Regions from separate parts of the Arthrobacter sp. NicSoilC5 genome, predicted to be linked through region 4. Evidence: predicted binding sites of a transcription regulator. Region 4 holds the regulator's gene; each other region holds the start of a gene.
What was found. The regulator Rex, encoded in region 4, represses fermentation and respiration genes when NADH is low (regulators of the CRP and FNR family bind a similar motif). The targets are predictions, from matches to a motif close to CTTGTGAANNNNTTCACAAG.

Region 1: araB (ribulokinase) is a predicted target of Rex. The motif match lies at 2,274-2,293, and genes of this name have one in related genera.
Region 2: LDO22_RS05315 (glyceraldehyde-3-phosphate dehydrogenase) is a predicted target of Rex. The motif match lies at 1,588-1,607, and genes of this name have one in related genera.
Region 3: benA (benzoate 1,2-dioxygenase large subunit) is a predicted target of Rex. The motif match lies at 1,131-1,150, and genes of this name have one in related genera.

What each region holds. Positions count from the first base shown of each region.
Region 1 covers NZ_AP024660.1:3,812,655-3,816,493, reverse strand. Annotated here, with positions in the region: gene LDO22_RS17860 (L-ribulose-5-phosphate 4-epimerase) at 1-375, opposite strand, end outside; gene araB (ribulokinase) at 372-2,132, opposite strand; gene chvE (multiple monosaccharide ABC transporter substrate-binding protein) at 2,400-3,527, shown strand; gene mmsA (multiple monosaccharide ABC transporter ATP-binding protein) at 3,634-3,839, shown strand, end outside.
Region 2 covers NZ_AP024660.1:1,128,957-1,132,795, reverse strand. Annotated here, with positions in the region: gene LDO22_RS05330 (peroxide stress protein YaaA) at 1-528, opposite strand, end outside; RNA gene rnpB (RNase P RNA component class A) at 587-974, shown strand; gene LDO22_RS05320 (TspO/MBR family protein) at 1,019-1,552, shown strand; gene LDO22_RS05315 (glyceraldehyde-3-phosphate dehydrogenase) at 1,824-3,302, shown strand; gene LDO22_RS05310 (hypothetical protein) at 3,378-3,587, shown strand; gene LDO22_RS05305 (HNH endonuclease family protein) at 3,714-3,839, shown strand, end outside.
Region 3 covers NZ_AP024660.1:2,666,361-2,670,199, reverse strand. Annotated here, with positions in the region: gene catA (catechol 1,2-dioxygenase) at 34-915, opposite strand; gene benA (benzoate 1,2-dioxygenase large subunit) at 1,245-2,630, shown strand; gene benB (benzoate 1,2-dioxygenase small subunit) at 2,666-3,202, shown strand; gene benC (benzoate 1,2-dioxygenase electron transfer component BenC) at 3,326-3,839, shown strand, end outside.
Region 4 covers NZ_AP024660.1:2,133,601-2,137,439, forward strand. Annotated here, with positions in the region: gene LDO22_RS10025 (YceI family protein) at 1-48, shown strand, start outside; gene LDO22_RS10030 (hypothetical protein) at 282-1,109, shown strand; gene LDO22_RS10035 (redox-sensing transcriptional repressor Rex) at 1,181-1,885, opposite strand; gene LDO22_RS10040 (glutaredoxin family protein) at 1,896-2,150, opposite strand; gene LDO22_RS10045 (HAD-IB family hydrolase) at 2,229-3,047, shown strand; gene LDO22_RS10050 (AURKAIP1/COX24 domain-containing protein) at 3,152-3,250, opposite strand; gene LDO22_RS10055 (helix-turn-helix domain-containing protein) at 3,402-3,614, opposite strand; gene LDO22_RS10060 (3-deoxy-7-phosphoheptulonate synthase) at 3,769-3,839, opposite strand, start outside.

The DNA of each region.
Region 1 (3,839 bases), 1.7 Mb from region 4:
GGTGGAGTGGGTATGCACCACCCCGCCCACTTCCGGCATGTGCCGGTACACATAGGCGTGCGCGGCGGTGTCCGACGACGGGGACAGCGGCGGGTTGCCCCAGTCGACCGTGCCGCCCCCACCAAGGTTGGTGCCCCTGACCGGGGTGCCGTACAGGTCGGTCACGATCATCTGCTCGGGGGTCAGGTCCTGGTAGGAGACACCGGAGGGCTTGATGACCATGAGGTCGGTGCCGGGCAAGCGGGCGGAGACGTTGCCCGCGGTCCACACCACCAGGCCGTACCGGGTCAGCTCGGCGTGCAGGGCGCACACTTCCGCCCGGACTCGGGCGATGGTTTCCAGGAGGCCGGTTCCGGCGCCTGCTGAGGCGCTCATGCGGACACCTCCACGGGTGATTCGGAAACGGAGCCTGCGCCGGAGAGGCCGGTGCGCGCGGCTTTGCGCTGGATGGCCTTGAGCCGGTGCATGACGTCGTTGCCGCCCCTGCCGAAGTAGTCGTGAAGGGCCTTGTATTCCTTGAACAGTTCTTCGTAAGCGGCCGCGTTTTCGGGAATTGGGGTGTAGACCTCCCCGGGCTCGGCGCCCATGGCCGCGGCGGCCGCACGGATGTCCGCGTATTCGCCCGCTGCGACAGCAGCGTGGATGGCCGATCCCAGGGCCGGACCCTGTTCCGAGCCGATGGTGGACAGCTGCAGGCCGGTGGCGTCTGCGTAGATCTGCATCAGGAGCCTGTTCTTGAGCAGGCCGCCGGCCACGATGAATTCCTTGACCGGAACCCCGGCGTCGCGGAAGGCGTCCACGATGGTGCGGGTTCCAAAGGCTGTGGCTTCCAGCAGCGCGCGGTAGGTATCCTCCGGCCTGGTGGCCAGGGTCTGGCCCACCACCATGCCCGAAAGCTCGTGGTCCACCAGGACCGAACGGTTGCCGGAATGCCAGTCGAGCGCGATCAGGCCGTGCTGTCCGATGGCCTGCCGGGATGCCAGTTCGGTGAGGTACTCGTGGATCCCCAGGCCGGCGTCCTTGGCAGCCTGGTGGTATTCGGGCGGGACGCCGTACTTGGTGAACCAGCCGAAGATGTCTCCCACGCCTGATTGTCCGGCCTCGTAGCCCCACAGGCCCGGCACGATTCCACCATCCACGGCACCGCACATTCCCGGCACCTCGCGCAGCTCGCTGCCGTTCATGACGTGGCAGGTGGAGGTGCCCATGATCGCCACCAGCTGGCCGGATTCCACAGCCTTCGCGGCCGGGGCCGTGACATGGGCGTCAACGTTTCCCACGGCCACCGCGATGCCCTCCGGCAGCCCGGTCCAGGCGGCTGCCTCCGCCGTCAGGGTGCCGGCGGCGTCCCCCAGCTGGCCGATGGTGTGCTCCAGCTTGGAGCTGACAAAGTCTTTGAAGTCCGGGTTCAGGGCGGCCAGGAACTCATCGGACGGATACCGGCCATCCTGGTAGATGCCCTTGTAGCCGGCAGTGCAGGCGTTGCGGACATACCGGCCGCAGAGCTGCCAGACGATCCAGTCCGCAGCCTCCACCCAGTGGTCCATCGCGGCGTAGGCCTCCGGGTCCTCCTCCAGCAGCTGCAGCCCCTTGGCGAATTCCCATTCGGAGGAGATCAGGCCCCCGTAGCGGGGAAGCCAGTCCTCCCCCCGTTCAGCGGCAAGCCGGTTGATCCGGTCGGCCTGGCCCTGCGCAGCATGGTGGCGCCAGAGCTTTACATAGGCGTGCGGGCGGTTGGCGAAGCCGGGCAGTTCGTTGAGGGGCGTGCCGTCCGACTTGACCGGAACCATGGTGCAGGCAGTGAAATCCGTGGCAATGCCGACGACGGCGGCGGGGTCGATCCCGGCGTTCGCCACCGCGGCGGGGACGGCGGTCCGCAGGACGTCCCGGTAGTCGTTGGGCACCTGAAGTGCCCATTCCCCGGGAAGGCGGGCGCCGTCGTCGCCCGCGGTGTCCCGGGGCAGGACGTCGGTAACCACCGCGTGGGGGTACTCATGGACGGCGCTGCCCAGTTCCTTGCCGTCGCGGACACGCACCACCACGGCACGGCCTGAAAGGGTTCCGTAATCCACCCCGATGACGCAATGGTCATGGTGGGACTCGGAGCCGGGAGTGAACAGCGCATCTGGCATGGGGTTGCCTCCGTCCGGGAGGCTTAGGCCTCATTACCGGGTTTGTAGGGGTCAGGGTGTAGCTACGTGCTGCAGCAAGTGTGAACGCTAACAAAGAAGAAGTCAATGAAGCCGAAAAGTTTCCGAAATTCCTGCCGGGCACTCTTGTTAGCGTTCACAAACCGGTCTATATTGAACCGACACATCAACAATGTGGCCAGGACCAGGGAGCACTGGTGCTGCCTGGTCCACCAACACTTCGCGGCAGTGCTGCCGCGGAAGGAGAAAATGGTGAGAATCAAAAAACTGATGGGCGCGGTGGCCCTTGTCCTCGCCCTGACGGTGGGCGCCACAGGTTGCGGCTCCCGCGGCGGGGCCAGCGAATCCAGCGGTGCCGCCAAGCCCAGTGATTCACTGGTAGGCATTTCAATGCCCACGCAGACATCCGAACGGTGGATCGCTGACGGCGCCAACGTGGAGAAGTCCCTGAAGGACCTCGGCTACAAGACGGACCTGCAGTTCGCCAATGACGATATCCCCACGCAGGTGTCGCAGATCGAGAACATGCTGACCAAGGGCGCCAAGGCCCTGATCATCGCCGCCATTGACGGCACCACCCTGACTGACGTCCTGGCCAAGGCCAAGGAGCAGAACGTCAAGGTCATCGCGTACGACCGCCTCATCAACGGCACGCCCAACGTCGACTACTACACCACGTTCGACAACTACACCGTTGGTGTCCAGCAGGCCACCTCGCTGCTGACCGGGCTGGGCCTCGTTGATGCCAGCGGCAAGAAGGTGGACGGCAAGGGCCCCTTCAACATCGAGCTTTTCGCGGGCAGCCCCGACGACAACAACGCCAACTTCTTCTGGACCGGCGCCATGGACACCCTCAAGCCGTACATGGATGCCGGCACCCTGAAGGTCCCCAGCGGACAGACCAAATTTGAGCAGGCAGCGATCCTCCGCTGGCAGGCACCCGTGGCCCAGAAGCGCATGGAGGACATCATCACCTCCGCGTACAGCTCCGGCACCAAGCTGAACGGCGTCCTGTCCCCGTATGACGGCCTGTCAATCGGCATCATCTCGGCCCTCACCAGCACCGGCGGCTACGCCAAGGGAAGCCTGCCCGTAGTAACCGGCCAGGACGCCGAAAAGGGTTCCGTGAAGTCCATCGTCGCCGGCGAGCAGTACTCCACCATCTTCAAGGACACCCGCCAGCTCGGCGCGCAGGCCGTCAAGATGGTTGATGCTGTCCTCAAGGGCCAGGAACCGGAAACCAATGACACCAAGACCTACAACAACAAGGTCAAGGTTGTCCCGGCCTTCCTGCTGAAGTCCGTGATCATCACCAAGGACAACTACAAGAAGGAACTGATCGACTCGGGTTACTACAAGGACTCCGACGTCAAGTAGTCAGCGTCCGGGGGCTGTGGCCGGACCTCCATCCGGCCACAGCCCCGCCCGCAGCCTCCTGCAGCAGCAGGAAGGCCCAGCTTCGACCAGTCAGTGGGAATTGACGATGAACACACCCATTCTTCAAATGCGAGGAATCACCAAGACGTTCCCGGGCGTGAAAGCGCTGCAGGACGTCACCCTGGATGTGAACCGTGGCGAGGTCCACGCCATCTGCGGTGAAAACGGGGCCGGCAAATCAACGCTCATGAAAGTGTTGTCCGGCGTCTATGCACACAACACCTTCGACGGGGAGATCCTGTTCGAGAACGA
Region 2 (3,839 bases), 1.0 Mb from region 4:
CGGGGGCGCCCACGCCGCTGCGTACGTGCTGGACCGGCAGTCCACCACAAGGTGTCCCTGGGCTGCTGCGCCCAGGGTGTCGGCAAGCTGCGCCTTCCAGAAGGGAGCCAGCCGGCCGACGTCGGGCAAGGACGTGCCCATGGACAACCGGTAGGCAGGAACGCTGTCGCCAAAGCGCAGGGCCCCCCACAGCGCCGAGATCACCAGGACGGACTCATCGGCCTTCCGGCGCTGAACCGGCGTCAGCGTCCGGTAGCCCAGGGCGTCATACAGGACGCCCGAATAAATGCTGTGCGCCGGCGCCGCCGGTTCGGCATGCAGTCGCGTATTGCGTTCGACGTCGTCCCGCAGGGATGCTCCGACGCCCAGCAGGGCGAGGGCATCCTGATGGGCGCTGACTGTTCCCAGCGCCTCAAGGACCTTGGCGCGGTACGGGTTGAGCTCCGGGAAGCCCAGGGCGGTCCAGTCGACGGCGGGGCCGCGGAGCGCGGGTGTCTTGCCTTCGGAAGGGGGAAGCAGAATCAGCACCGTCCGATCCTACCGGCGGCAAAAGGCGGCCGGCGGCGCCGGTAGACTGGGACCCGGATGGGACAGCCAGACGGCCGCGCGCCACGCAAGTGGCTCGAGGAACGTCCGGGCTCCGCAGGGCAGGGTGGTGGGTAACGCCCACTCGGGGTAACCCGCAGGCCAGTGCCACAGAAAACAGACCGCCTGCATTTCCGGCTCCGGCCGGGGAGGGCAGGTAAGGGTGAAACGGTGGTGTAAGAGACCACCAGCTTCCCGGGTGACCGGGAAGGCTAGGTAAACCCCACCCGGAGCAAGGCCAGACAGGACACGTTCGAGGGCTGCCCGCCCGAGTGTCCGGGTAGGCCGCTGGAGGGTGCCGGCAACGGTACTCGTAGATGGATGGCCGTCGCTCCCTTTCCGGTAACGGCAGGGGAGAACAGAACCCGGCGTATCGGCTGTCCCATCCTTAAACCGCGTTTGACCACGGGCTATGCGTCGGGGATCCTGAACCGTGCCCGTAATTCCTGAAACCCGTCCCGCACCCGCAGCGGGCATTCCCGGCGTCCGTTCACAGGGTGTTGCCCTCGCCGGTTTCCTGGCCCTTTCCGCGCTGGCCTGGGTACTCGCCTCAGTTCCCATCATCCTTAACTCCAACGGCTGGTACGCGGGCTCGCTGAAAGCTCCGTGGATGCCGCCGTCGTGGATGTTCCGCACCACCTGGATGGTGCTCTATGCCGGCGTGGCGGCAGCGGCCTGGCTGGTCTGGCGCAAAGGGCGCCTGTCCGGGGGCACCCTTGCCGGCTATGTGGGGCAACTGCTGCTCAACACTGCGTGGCCGGTGACGTTCTTCGCGATGTATCCCATGCTTGGAGTGGTGGCCCTGTGGGCAGCCTTTGCTGTCATCTGCGCGCTGACCGCAACCCTGGCGTTCCTGATCCTGCGCTTCGGACCGGTGGACGCCACCGCCGGGTACCTGGTGCTGCCGTACTTTTCCTGGCTCGTGTTCTCCGCCAGCCTGAACCTGTACTCTGCCATCCACAACTGAAGGCCGGCAGTCTGCGTTGTGCGGTCCGCCCCGGGCGTGTGAGTGATTTCACGCATCCCGAGCGTGTTCCGTGGACCGTGCCAAATTAGAATGGATTCCGGACGCAGGAGTTCTACCGCCGAAAGTTGCGTCCGCAACCGGCGGTTTTTCTTTGCACGCGATCCAGGCGCCTGGGGACCATCCCCTGCGGGCGCCGGTGCCCCTGGACATCATCAGGTGGCCTACATCTGTGTACGACGACGTACACGGCTGAACCGAGGAAGGTATTTCTGTGAGCCAGACGTCTGATTCTTGTCTTGATACGTGGATGGGCCGGGAGGCCCTCGCCGAGGCCATGATCCCGGTGATCGGCAGGCTGTACCGCGAAAACAACGTGGTGACCAGCATCCACGGCCGGAGCCTGATCAACAAGTCCACCATGAACATCCTCAAGGCGCACCGCTTCGCGCGCCGGATGAGCAAGGACGAACTGCTCCTGGAGGACACGGCGCCCCTGCTGAACACGCTGGCCGGACTCGAACTGGGTGCCGCCGCGATCGACATCGCCCGCCTGAACCAGAAGTTCAAGGAAGAAGGCAACGGCGCCACGCTGGAGGAATTCCTCCGCGAAGAGCTCGCCGAAATCGTGGGCAAGCGGGGCGGCGATGACCGCACCAGCACCGACGTCGTGCTCTATGGCTTTGGCCGCATCGGCCGCCTCCTGGCCCGCCTCCTCATCGAAAAGGCCGGCGGTGGCCACGGCCTGCGCCTGCGCGCCATTGTGGTGCGCCGCGGATCCGACAACGACCTCTCCAAGCGGGCCAGCCTGCTGCGCCGCGACTCCGTCCACGGGTCCTTCGAAGGCACCATCCGGATCGACGAGGCGGCCAACACCATCACTGCCAACGGTGTCCAGATCCAGGTCATCTACTCGAACGACCCCGCCACCATCGACTACACCGCCTACGGCATCAACAACGCCCTGGTGGTGGACAACACCGGCCGCTGGCGCGACGCCGAAGGCCTGTCCCAGCACCTGCAGAGCAAGGGCGTTGCGCGGGTCCTGCTGACCGCGCCGGGCAAGGGTGAACTGAAGAACATCGTCCACGGCATCAACCACCGGGACATCACCGACTCGGACAAGATCGTTTCCGCGGCGTCCTGCACCACCAACGCCATCACCCCGGTCCTGAAGGCCATCAACGACAAGTTCGGCGTGGTCCACGGCCACGTGGAAACCGTCCATTCCTTCACCAACGACCAGAACCTGATCGACAACTTCCACAAGGGCGACCGCCGCGGCCGTTCCGCTGCGCTGAACATGGTCATCACCGAAACCGGTGCCGCCAAGGCAGTGGCGAAGGCCCTGCCCGAACTCCTGGGAAAGCTCACCGGCAGCTCCATCCGCGTCCCCACCCCGGACGTTTCGCTGGCCATCCTGAACCTCACCCTTGAAAACGGCACCACCAAGGACGAGGTCAACAACTACCTGCGTGAAATGTCGCTGCACTCGGACCTGCGCAAGCAGATCGACTACATCGACTCGCCCGAGGTTGTCTCCACCGACTTCGTCGGATCCCGCCGCGCCGGGATCGTGGACGGCCTGGCCACCGTGTCCACGGACAAGAACCTGGTCCTCTACGTCTGGTACGACAACGAGTTCGGCTACAGCTGCCAGGTGGTCCGCGTCATGGAAGAGATGGCAGGCGTGAACCCGCCGTCCTTCCCCGCCAAGGAAAGCGCTGCCGCCTTGGCCGCGATCGCCGTCTAGCCACATCCGCCCGCGTCCTGCGAATTCCCGGCTGATTCTCTGGAATCAGCCGGGAAACGGGACCACACTGGTGGCATGGACAACGAATCGACACTTCAGCACGAAACCACCCTCGAGCACGCACTGGACGTGGCCAAAGCCAACCATAAGGAAGCCGTGCGGCTTCTGGAGCGCGCCCGTGCCGCCCAGAGGACCGGCGACGTCACCGATGAGCGGGTGCGCCAGCTCGAGGACCTGCTGTCCATCGCGGAAGAAGACCTGCGTAGGGTCACCAGGGAACAATAACCCGGCGGCCACCACCGGGCGCTGTGACCCATCACTCGTCCTCAACAGTGTGGATATCAGCGGCCGCCCGCGCCCTGTGTCCTAGGCTCTTGGGGTGCCCGACTTTCCCCTCCCGGCGTCAACCCCGTGACCGTCAGCTGGTCCGCCTACCGCCGCGCACGCCGCCGTTCCCGGCAGGCCTGGGCGCTTCTGGTGACGGCCGCGGTCTCCATCCTTGCCGCACTGTTCTGGTTCTTCACCGCCGGACAGTTC
Region 3 (3,839 bases), 530 kb from region 4:
GCCTCCGTGCGGGGGTGTCTCCCAGTTTGCGTGCTACTTCTTCTGGCCCTGCTTTGCCAGGACGTAGTCATAAACTACTTCCTCGCCCTTGCCGTCGGTACGGGGGCGGGGGTCCAGCATCAGTTCAGGCTTCACCGCCGAGGCGATGTCGTCCGCGTTGTGGGGGTCGCCGGGGAAGTACAGCTGCTGCGTGACCGGCTCGTAGCCCGGCGCGGACACCTTGATGTGGATGTGCGCGGGACGCCAGGCGTGCCAGCCCGCGGCGTTGATCAGCTGTCCGCAGGCGCCGTCCGTAGGGATCTGGTAGGGCGCCGGACGCATGGTGTTGATCTCGAACCGGCCGTCGTCGGAGGCCTTGACGGTGGCCCGGAAGAGCCACTCGGGCATGCCCGGGGCGTACTGGGAGTAGAAGCCGGCGGCGTCCGCGTGCCAGATCTCCACCTGCGCACCCTGGATGGGGTTGCCGTCGGTGTCGGTGAACTGGCCGGTGAACCGCAGCGGGGTGCCCTCTTCGTCGTCGCGCATTTCCACGGTGGCGGGCGTCTGGAGTTCCGGGGAGCCGGGAACGTAGTAGGGACCCTCGATGGTGCCGACGGTGCCGGGACGGTCCTGGGAGTTCACGTCCTCAACGGTGTGTTCCAGCCAGACGTCGAGGAACAGCGGCCATTCACCGTCCGTGCCCACCTTGATCAGCCAGGCTTTGAGGGCGTTGTATTCCTCGTAGGTGACCTGGTGCTCGACGACGATGTCGTTGGCGGCCTTGATCAGTGCGCCGGCCAGCAGGCTCACCCGTTCCTTGGATACATCCACCCGGGAGAGCTTGCCTGACGCGGCGAACCGTTCGGTTGCCTTGGAGCCTGCTTCGACGGCGGTGCCTTCGTTTTCCGTGCGGCTGTCCGTTGGGGTTTGGGTCATGACGATGTCCACCTTCTTCATTGAATGGGACAGGAAGGGCTCCTGCTCCCCACGCGGCCTGCGGGGCGGGCAGTTCCACCTGCCCTGCTCGGCACCGCGTGATCTTGGTCTCAAGCGTAGGCCCGGAGATAAGGACGCTACAAATATCAACTAGGCGTCTTTTGAGTCATTATCGGTACATAAAGACACCCTTGGTGGAACCTAGGTATTTGCCTGATGTGAGGCCAATCACGAGCGGCAAGAATTGCTGGACAACGTCCGCCGCCGAAGCCTCTTCCCGAGTGGACCTCCGCCCATCCGTCCAGCAATCTCCAATGAAGGAGCACGCCATGACCGAGAACCTGATCCATGCCCGCGAGGTCCTTGCCGACGCCGTGATCGACGACCGAGAGAACGGCGTCATCCGGGCCAAGCGCGAGATCTTCACCGACCAGGAGATCTTCGAACTCGAGATGAAGCACATCTTCGAAGGCAACTGGGTCTACCTCGCCCACGAGTCGCAGATCACCAACGTGGGCGACTACTTCACCACCTACATCGGCCGCACCCCCGTGATGATCACCCGGGACAAGGACGGGCAGCTGAACTGCCTGGTCAACGCCTGTTCGCACCGCGGCGCCATGCTGTGCCGCCGCAAGACGGACAACCGCACCACCTTCACCTGCCCGTTCCACGGCTGGACCTTCAAAAACTCCGGCGAGCTGCTGAAGGTCAAGGACTCCCGGAACGCCGGCTACCCCGAGACCTTCAACAAGGAAGGCTCGCACGACCTCACCAAGGTGGCCCGCTTCGAGTCCTACCGCGGCTTCCTGTTCGGCTCGCTGAAGGCCGACGTGCTCCCGCTCGAGGAACACCTCGGGGACGCCACCAAGGTCATCGACTCCATCGTTGACCAGTCACCCGAAGGCCTGGAAGTGCTGCGCGGCTCCTCCACCTACACCTATGACGGCAACTGGAAGGTCCAGGCCGAGAACGGCGCCGACGGCTACCACGTCACGGCCGTGCACTGGAACTACGCGGCCACCACCGCCCGCCGCAGCGCCGGAGACTCCGCCAACAAGACCAAGGCCATGGACGCCGGCAAGTGGGGCAAGGTCAAGGGCGGCTTCTACTCCTACGACCACGGCCACCTGCTGCTGTGGCAGGAATGGACCAACCCGCAGGACCGTCCGCTCTGGGACCGCCGCGACGAGCTCGTGGCCAAGTACGGCGAGGAGATGGCCAACTTCATGATCAACATCTCCCGCAACCTCTGCCTGTACCCGAACGTCTACATCATGGACCAGTTCTCCTCGCAGATCCGCCACTTCCGGCCGATCTCCGCGGACCAGACCGAGGTGACCATCTACTGCATCGCCCCCAAGGGCGAGTCCCAGGAGAACCGTTCAAAGCGCATCCGCCAGTACGAGGACTTCTTCAACGCCACGGGCATGGCCACGCCGGACGACCTGGAGGAATTCCGCTCCTGCAACAAGACCTACTGGGCCACCAGCGCACCGTGGAACGACATGACCCGCGGCTCCACCCACGAGATCGCCGGACCGGATGAGCAGGCGCAGGCCCTGGGCATGAACCGGGTGATCGCCTCCGGCGTGCGCACCGAAGATGAGGGGCTCTACCCCATCCAGCACGGGTACTGGAAGGAAGTCATGGACCGGGCGCTGGCGGAGGAAGAGGAGCGTTCCGCCCTGGAATCCGTTCCCGTCACCGCCTGAGAGAGCCCGCCGGAACCACAGAGAGCGCAGAACCCATGACCAACCTGACCCACACCGCCCCGGTCCTGAAGACCGCGGAGGAAATCGCAACCCTCGAAACCGTCCGGGCGTTCCTCTACCGGGAAGCCCGCCTGCTGGATGACCGCCAGTTCGACGAATGGCTGGAGTGCTACCACCCGGACTCCGAATTCTGGATGCCGGCCTGGGACGTGGACGACCAGCTGACGCAGGACCCCCAGAACGAGATCTCCCTGATCTACTACGACAACCGCGGCGGCATCGAGGACCGGGTATTCCGGATCAAGACCGACAGGTCATCGGCCACCTCCCTCCCGGAGCCGCGCACCGGCCACAACATCACGGACGTGGAGGTTTTGGCGAACGACGGCGGCAAGGTGGAGGTGCGCTTCAACTGGTTCACCCTGTACTTCCGCTACAACACGACGGACACGTACTTCGGCACCAGCTACTACACGGTGGACCTTTCCGGCCCGCAGCCGGTGATCCTGAAGAAGAAAGTGGTCCTGAAGAACGACTACATCCACCACGTGGTGGACGTCTACATGATCTGACCTGCCCCAAGCCGGCGCCCGTTACATACGGGCGCCGCACGGGAGGTCCCATTCCGTGCCCGCCGGGCACGCCCCAACTTTTCCCCGGACGCGACGACGCGCCCGCCCAGTCAGGAGGACCCCATGGGCCACAAAGTAGCCCTCAGCTTCGAAGACGGCGTCACCAAAGTCATCAAGGTCGGCGACTATGAGACCGTCATGGACGCGGCCTACAAGGCGCGGATCAACATTCCGTCGGACTGCCGCGACGGCGCGTGCGGCACCTGCAAGGCGTTCTGCGATTCCGGCTCCTTCGACCCGGGCGACTTCATCGACGACGCCATGACCGAAGAGGAGCTCGAAAAGGGCTACCTGCTGACGTGCCAGGCCGTCCCGGAGTCCGACCTGGCCATCCAGATCCCGGCCACGTCCGAGTCGGCCAAGACGGCGGCCGCCACCTTCAACTCCACCATCAAGGAGCTCAACCGGCACACGGACACCACGGTCTCCTTCACCCTCGAGGTGGACAACCGCGACGCGCTCGCCTTCCTCCCCGGGCAGTACGTCAACCTCAAGGTTCCCGGCACCGACGCCGAGCGCTCCTACTCCTTCAGCAGCGGCCCCGAGGTCCAGGACGCGTCCTTCATGGTCCGCGTGA
Region 4 (3,839 bases):
AAGGTTGCCATCAACCTGGAACTGGCCTTCATCGCCCCCGCAGCATAAGTTTCCCCGTTCACGGCACCCCGGTACCAGGCCATCCCGGCCCGGTACCGGGGTGCCGTGTTTAACCAAGGGCCTTTCCCCCGGGTTCACCTGCCGGCCGCGGGCGTGGATCCCGCCTGAATCACCCACAACGCCACCCGCCGGGGGTACGGTGGACTTAAGCCACGCTGGGGGGAAGGCTGAGGACCGATTCCCGGCAGCCTACCTGGATCCCGACCTGCAGAAGGAACGCCATGAGTACTCCTCCCGTCCCGCCTCCCGCGCCCCAAGACCCCCACTCCGGCAATGGCCAGCCAGGGAACGGCCAGTCCGGCAGCCAGCAGCCCGGACCACAGCAGCCCCGCTACGGCCAGAACGCGCCGCAGTATGGCCAGAACGCTCCCCAGTACGGGCAGAACCAGCCCCAGTACGGTTCCCAGCCGCCCGCAGCGCCGCAGTACGGGCAAAACGCGCCGCAGTACGGTTCCCCGTACGGGCAGAACGCTCCGCAGGCCCCGGGCTACGGCCAGAATGCACCCCAGTACGGGCAGTCGCCGTATGGCCAGTCCCCTTACGGCCAGTACCCCTCGGAGCAGCCGCAGCCGGCCGGAAGCAACGGCGTCCCCCAGCTGGTGAACATCGCATTCTGGCTGCTGATCGCTGCCACCGCGATCTACGTCATCTCCATCCTCGTCAACCTCACCCAGCTGGATGCCCCGCAGTTCCGGCAGGAATTTGAACAGCAGGTCCGGGCCAGCGGGGCGGACATCACCTACGACGACATCAAGCCCTTCATCGCCGGCTCCCTGGTGGTCTTTGGCATCATCGGCGCCGCCCTCTACCTGCTGGTGGCCTTCTTCATCCGCAAGGGCAAGAACTGGGCACGCATCCTGGGAACCGTCTTTGCTGCACTGTCGGTCTTCGGCCTGTTCGGAATCCCCTCCTTTGCAACGATCGGGACCGTCCTGGGGATCGCCGCCATCGTCCTGCTCTACCTCCCTGCCGCTGCCCCCTACTTCCGGAAGCAGCAGCCCTTCGCCAACCCGTATTCCGGTGGCTTCGGCAACCCTTACGGGCGCTGACCACCAACCACAGAACGCAACGGCGGCCCGGGATGTCCAGCATCCCGGGCCGCCGCCTTTAAACCGTGCCCCTAGGCTGTCTGCCCCGGCGCCTGCGCCCGCTGGGCGTGGTAGGCCAGGATCTGCAGCTCCGTGGCCATGTCCACCTTGCGGAGGTTGACCCCTTCCGGAACCTGGAGCATTACCGGTGCGAAGCTGAGCACGCTGTGCACGCCCGCCGCCACCACCCGGTCGCAGATGCCCTGCGCCACCGCCGCAGGAAGCGCCAGCACCACCATGTTGGCCCCGGTGCGGTGGAGGACGGTCTCAAGGTCCGCGACGTCGCTGACCCGCAGCCATCCCACCTCGTTGCCCACCACCATCTGGTCCGCGTCGAAGATGGCCACCACATCGAAGCCACGCGATTCAAAGCCGCCGTAGCGTGCCAGCGCCTTGCCCAGGTTTCCGGCTCCGACGATGGCCACTTTCCAGTCATGCGTGAGCCCCAGGGCCGCGGCAATGTGGCGGCTGAGGTACTGGACCTCGTACCCTACTCCCCTGGTGCCGTAGGACCCCACGTGGGACAGGTCCTTGCGCAGCGTTGAGGAACTGACGCCGGAGGCTTCCGCCAAAGAGTCAGAGGAGACGCGCTCAACACCCTCGGCCAGCAGCGTGTTCAGGGCCCGGAGGTACAGGGTCAACCGGGCCACGGCAGCAGGGGGAATTTGCTTTGCCGGTGCACCCGCGGCATCCGGGATGCCCGGGACAGGCTGGGACGTTGAATCCAAGGACGTCACTCGCATCCCCCTAATTGGCCATGGCGCGCTGCAGGACGCGTTCCAGCCGGGCTTCGTCGATCTTCCAGAAGTCGCGCTGCACCCCGTCAACCAGGACCACGGGGATCTCTTCGGCGTAACGCTCCCGCAGTTCGGGCTGGTTGTCCACCAACTCTTCGCTCCAGGTAAGGCCCAACGAGGCAGTGACCCGGCCGACGGCGTCGCGCGCCTCCTCGCAAAGGTGGCAGTCAGCTTTGGTGACCAGGACGACGCGGGGGGTAGCCATGGCTTAACGGTATCGCCGTTCGCGCCGTGCGGGTGACGCCGACGGCGGCCAGCGGGTGGATTGACTAGACTCAAGTCCATGCCCGAGGAGAAATACGTCGCCGTCGTCACGCGGCCGGTTGCTGCGCCGCAGCCCGGTGAAGCGGCGTTTTTCGATGTGGACAATACTTTGATGCGCGGGGCCAGCCTCTTCCACGTGGCGCGGAAGATGCACCAGCGCGGCGCGTTCACCCTGGCCCAGGCGGCCGGATTCGCGTGGAAGCAGTTCAAGTTCGTGGCGCGCGGTGAGAATATCGACGACGTCCATGCGGTCCGTGATTCGGCCCTGACGCTGGCCGCCGGCATCACCGTTGACGACATCAAGGCCCTCGGCGAAGAAGTCTACGACGAGATGATCGCATCGCGGATCTGGCCCGGCGCCAAGGCGTTGGCGGAACAGCACCTGCGGGTGGGCCGCCGCGTCTGGCTGGTGACGGCCACCCCCATCGAAGTGGCAACAGTCATCTCCACCCGGCTGGGGCTGACCGGAGCGCTCGGGACAGTAGGTGAGGTGTCGGACGGCATGTACACCGGGCGCCTGGTGGGGGACATCCTGCACGGCTCGGCCAAAGCCGTAGCGGTCCAGGGAATTGCGGACCAGGAGGGCCTGGACCTCAAGCGCTGCTGGGCGTACAGCGATTCCTACAACGACGTGCCGCTGCTGTCACTGGTGGGACACCCCGTGGCCATCAACCCGGACGCCAAGCTTCGCCGGCACGCCCGGGACCGGAACTGGCCCGTTTATGACTTCCGCGCGGGCCGCCGCGCTGCCACGCTGGGCCTCAAGGCAGCAACCTTCGGCGGTGCTGTCTACGGCCTCTGGAAGGGCTTCGCCCGCATCCGCGGTCCCCGGGCATAAAACACCCTGCCGCAGCCAAAAGCCTGCAGTCTAAACCCTGACGACAAAAAAATGCCCGCCGCCTTTGGAAGGCGACGGGCATTTCCACGCTGTTCGAAGTATCTCTACTTCTTGTTGCGGCGCTGGTGACGGGTCTTGCGAAGCAACTTGCGGTGCTTCTTCTTGGCCATACGCTTGCGACGCTTCTTGATAACTGAACCCACGAAAGTTCCTTACAAACTAGATGCAGTACCTGCCTGATGGGGAATGTCCGCGGACAAAGCTACGAACTGAACAACTGACAGATTCTTACAATGACGTAAAACGTTCCTTAACAGGGTACCGCTTATCGGGGGCGGCTCGGGACAGGCCGCCTCAGGCGGTCTCGGTGTGGCCGTCCACAACAGCACCTTTGAGGTACTGTTCGACGGCGTTTTCGGGGACACGGTAGGAGCGGCCGAAGCGCACCGCGGGCATTTCGCCTGAGTGAACCAGGCGGTAAACAGTCATTTTGGAGACGCGCATGACCTCGGCCACTTCAGCCACGGTCAGGAACTTCGCGTTGGAGAAGTTCTGTTCTGCCGACATTTCCCTATTTTCCTTTGCTGACGGATGGACAACAGTGACCCCAGGTACGTGCCAATGCGGTGTTCCGATGCTGAGCCATCCACCAACCACCTAAACAGATACTCTAGATGTTCATGTGGCAGATGTGAAAGTAGTGTTTCCCCTATTTCGCCCCCTAATTCGAGGCCCGGCGCTTCCGTGCCGACGCCGCCAGCTGCTCCAGGACTGACGCGGAAACATCCCAGT